DNA from 2 places in the Maricaulis sp. D1M11 genome. Region 1 is predicted to be linked to the other one. Evidence: predicted binding sites of a transcription regulator. Region 1 holds the regulator's gene; the other holds the start of a gene.

What was found. Region 1 encodes LexA, which represses DNA repair genes until DNA is damaged. Its sites were predicted from a motif close to ATGTTCCNCTTGTGTTCC; they were not measured.
Region 2: the regulator LexA is predicted to act here: its motif matches at 1,340-1,357, upstream of ruvC (crossover junction endodeoxyribonuclease RuvC).

What each region holds. Positions count from the first base shown of each region.
Region 1 covers NZ_JBKQWY010000003.1:49,470-51,869, reverse strand. The annotation lists gene trpC (indole-3-glycerol phosphate synthase TrpC) at 1-649, shown strand, start outside; gene lexA (transcriptional repressor LexA) at 891-1,592, shown strand; gene RMQ97_RS06595 (ComEC/Rec2 family competence protein) at 1,586-2,400, opposite strand, start outside.
Region 2 covers NZ_JBKQWY010000001.1:749,973-752,372, forward strand. The annotation lists gene RMQ97_RS03555 (hypothetical protein) at 16-1,047, opposite strand; gene ruvC (crossover junction endodeoxyribonuclease RuvC) at 1,384-1,887, shown strand; gene ruvA (Holliday junction branch migration protein RuvA) at 1,884-2,400, shown strand, end outside.

The DNA of each region.
Region 1 (2,400 bases):
CTCTTCCAAAAACGGCAAGATGGGGCTCATCGCCGAAATCAAGAAAGCCAGCCCGTCTAAAGGATTGATCCGCGAAGATTTCAATCCGCCGGAACTGGCCAAGGCCTATGAGGCCGGGGGTGCGACATGTCTCTCTGTCCTCACTGACGGCCCCAGTTTTCAAGGCGCCGATGAATTCCTGACAATGGCACGTGATGCGGTCGCCCTGCCCGCCCTGCGCAAGGATTTCATGTATGACATCTATCAGGTCGCCGAGGCCCGGGCCCTGGGGGCGGACGCCATTCTTCTCATCCTGGCCGCCATTAATGATGACTGCGCCCGCACCCTGACCGATGAGGCTGAAAAATGGGGTATGGACGTTCTGGTTGAAGTGCATGACGGTCCGGAGCTGGATCGTGCCATTGCCCTCAATGCCCCGCTCGTGGGCATTAACAACCGTAATCTGCGCACGTTCGAAACAAGCCTGCAGACCTTCGAAAACCTGGCGCCACGCGTTCCGGAAGATCGCCTTCTAGTCGCGGAGAGCGGTATTTTCACTCCCGCCGACGTCGCCCGCCTCAAGGATGCCGGAGCTGAAGCTCTGCTGGTCGGCGAAAGCCTGATGCGTCAGGATGATGTCACGGCCGCGACTCGGCGCCTGCTGGGCTAAAACACGCCTGCTAGACCATGGCATTCGCCGGACGTGCCCCGCCGCGCGCCGGACCAAAAGCCCCTCGCTTGACCGATGTGCGGAACACTTGTAGAACACAGGTGATTCCTGCTTTGTTCCGTGCGCTTCGGCACTGATGCGCACAGGCTGAGCAGGGTCTGACAGGACAATCCCTGATGGCGCAAGGGTTTGGGGCATGCCCACTCCCATGGCACCAGGGTCCGGCTGGAAGGAATGCGCCATGCTGACGCGGAAACAACACGAGCTTCTTCTGTTCATTCACGAGCGGATTCGAGATACGGGCGTGTCTCCCTCTTTTGACGAGATGAAAGGCGCCTTGAACCTCGCCTCGAAATCAGGGGTTCACCGCCTGATCACGGCTCTGGAAGAGCGCGGCTTTATCCGGCGCCTGGCTCATCGCGCTCGCGCGCTTGAAGTCATCAAGCTTCCCGAAGATGCTGTTCGTGGGGCCCAGAAGACCGAACAGGTCGAGGATACCCGCAATGTGGTTCGCCCGGACTTCCAGCGCAAAACCGTTGATGAGCCCGGATCTGATGCGAGTGTGGACATCCCGATCCTGGGCCGGATTGCCGCCGGTGTGCCCATCGCGGCCATTCAGCATGAAACGGACCGCCTTCCCGTTCCCGCCGACATGATCCAGGGCGGCGAGCATTTCGCGCTCGAGGTCAAGGGCGATTCCATGATCGAGGCCGGCATTCTCGATGGTGATCTGGTCCTGATCAAAAAGGCCCAGTCCGCCGAGAATGGCACGATTGTCGTGGCTCTGGTTGATGATGAAGAGGCCACGCTCAAACGTCTGCGCAAGAAGGGCGGATCCATCGCCCTGGAGGCCGCCAATCCGGAGTATGAAACCCGCATTTTCGGCCCGGAACGTGTAAAGGTTCAGGGCACGCTGGTGGGGCTGATCCGCAAATATCACTGAGCGGAGTGTCGTCCTCGCTCTTCAGCTCCAGCCCAGATCCGGTATCGCCGGGTGTCTTCGACCCAGACGTGATCGCGGATGTCGTCATTGCGGATCCACAGGGCCAGACTGCCCTGCGTCACACGTTCCTCCACGCCGATAATTCGGGCTGAACAGGACTGCCGCCGCCAGTCCGGCAAGGATTGGGGCAGGACCAGAATGTCGGCCCGTTCACAGTCCTCGAACCAGACAGACATATCGCTCGGCCGTGCAATCCGGATTTGGCCGAGGAAATAAACGCAGCCTGAAGCGTCACACCTCTGGGGCGCCGGACTGAGGGTCTCTGACACCGCAGCGCGCTCGGCAAAAACCCGGCGCGCAAAACGGCCCTGACGAGGGTGTGAGGTCCACAGATTTCCATCCTCCTGCGCCACAATAACGCCCTCTTCCGTAATCACCAGGTGGGGAGGAGTGCTGGCGAACCAGATGATCACACTCACGAGAAAGACCAGGCTTGGCGCAATCAGGGCGCGTAGCCCCCGTACGACGAGAAACCAGACCACAGATGCGGACAAACCGGCCAATAGCCAGGGAGGCGCGGCTGCGATGGGAATGAGAACGCCCTCCCCCCCTGAGGTCCATCGCGCGAACGACAGGCACAGCCGCAAGCCAAACCCCATCACCTCGAATACAGGGCCATCCCATCCCAACGGGATCAAGACGAGGGCGAGAAACCCGACCGGCATCACAATCAGGGAAAAGATCGGCATGACTAGCACATTGGCAAAAAAGCCGGTCTTGGCGAGGTGATGAAAATGAAAGGCCGAAA
Region 2 (2,400 bases), on a different contig from region 1:
CTCAAAAATTGGCGCTTATTCGGATGAATGGGCCGGCCTCTGTGACAGGGGGAGGCGGAGCAGCTCAGCCGGATAGCCGCGATTGATCCAGATATCTCCGGTCTCGTCGACGATGAAGCTTGACAGATAAACCGGAGCGTCCGTGTCCAGGGCGTGCCACTCGTCGAAAGCCCCTGTCTCCGGATCCAACACGAGGAGAGAGGATCGATCACTGTGAAAATAGAGTCGATAGACTGATCGAAGCTTGGCGAGGGTGTGCGCCAGAAGTGGGGACGCGTAGATCTGTTCCTGCACAGGATTGCGACCTTCGTAAAGAAGGACAACAAGACGTCCATCCGGCAAAAAGCCGATCCCTACGGGTTGCCCAGGTATGGCATCGGTCACAATTTCACTTCGCCCGGCATGGGGACCCGTCAGTAGAACACGTTTGACCGTCGCCCGGTTGGGTTCCGTAACATAGGCATAACGCTCATCGGCAGACAGGGCGATGTCAGACGGCAGGACGAGGTCGGCATTCAGGATCCGTGTTCTGCGATTGGGTCTGTTCTGGACGTAGAGCGTGCCCCAAGGCCGGTTTTCCAGCTGATCGAGATAGCCGTTGTCCCGATTGCGTGTCTGTCGCCACCGGTTCCGGCTGACATCGATAAAGGCTGTTCGCCCTGAGCGTCCCTGATCGACACCTGTGACAAACCCATTCTGCACATGATCCGCACCCCGACTGAGCAGTGTCGGGGTTTCGCCGCCGATCGTCCACACATAGGTCCCGTTCCCGGTTGCCAGTAAAAGCGTGCCCTCGGCGGTGCAGACCATGTCGAACACCATCACACCGGGCAGATGAAGGACAGTGTTTGCCGATGCGTCCTCCCCCGGCCGATACTCGATGATCTTCCCGCTCGACTCATCCCGGTCGTTGTCTCCGAAAAAGAAACGGCCGTCGGAACACTGTGTAAATTTTGATACGGGCGCCGGGGTGGGATAACGCTCCAGCGTGTCGGGATCGTAACGCACAATCTCTGTTGCCGTCTCGAGCGGGATCGCTTCGCCCATCCTCCAAACATGAGGGTCGATCGGGGATGGCCAAGCGAGCCAAAAGCCGACAAAGACCGATAGGCCCCCGCCTGTGATCGCGGATATTTTGAGTAGTAGAGACATGACTGGTCCTTATTCGTGCGAAGCAAAGGGGATTTCCGGATCAGGACAAGTCATCGGATATAATGATACCGCTAACTCGCATTCGAGGTGTTCTGTTTTGCAGTACGCGTTTAATGAGCCGGGGAGCGGATCTTCGGGCAATGAAATGTCAGGCGGATTTGCCGTTTACGTCAAAGCATGGCATGCAATGTTCTTGACCTGTTCCGTTCTGGGCGGGGGATGGGAGGGCAAATGCGAGACAAGACGATCCGGATCCTGGGGATCGACCCGGGCATTCGTCGCATGGGGTGGGGATTGATTGCCGTCAACGGTACGCGCCTGACCTATCTTCAGCACGGTACCGTGTGTCCGCCGACCGATCGGGCGCTGGCTGAGCGGCTCAACTATCTGTTCGATGAAGTGACAGGGCTTGTCGCCGAACTCCAGCCGGATGAAGCGGCCATCGAGGAGGCATTCATGTCCAACAATGCCAACTCGGCACTGAAATTGGGGCATGCGCGCGCCGCGGCCCTTCTTCCGCCTGCCCAGGCTGGTTTGCCTGTGGCTGAATATGCCGCACGCCTGGTCAAGAAGTCCGTGGTTGGCACTGGCGCTGCAGACAAATCCCAGGTCGAGGCCATGATCAAGATCTTGTTGCCCGGAGCGAACGCCCAAGCCGATGCGGCGGATGCCCTGGCTGTGGCTGTGTGTCATGCGCATCACCGCAAGGCCGTCCAACTGGGGAGTGTGGCATGATTGGCTGGCTGAGAGGCCGTGTTGAAACGGTGGGTTCCGAAGAGATCATCCTCAATGTCCAGGGCGTGGGATATCTCCTGAGCGCGTCTGGGCAAACGCTGGGACGGCTGGAGCCGGGCCAGGAGGTGTCCCTGCATGTGGAGACCCATGTGCGCGAAGACGCGTTGAAGCTGTTTGGATTTCTCGACGATCTGGAGCGAGCCTGGTTTGTCCGCTTACAGGAAGTCCAGGGTGTTGGAGCCAAGGCGGCACTGGCCATTCTCGATACCATGCCCGTTTCCGAGCTCGCGAATGCGGCCGCACTGGGTGACAAGACGGCGTTCTCGCGCGCCAAAGGGGTCGGGCCCAAGATCGCTACCCGCATTGCGACAGAGCTCAAGGACAAGGCTCCTCCCCAGCCGCGCGGTCTGAGTATCGGGCTGCCACCCCATTCAGACGGCACACCGGCGACGCCTTCGGTGGCGTCTTCTGTCGGGGGAGATGCGCCTGCCCGGGAAGACGCCGTGTCGGCTC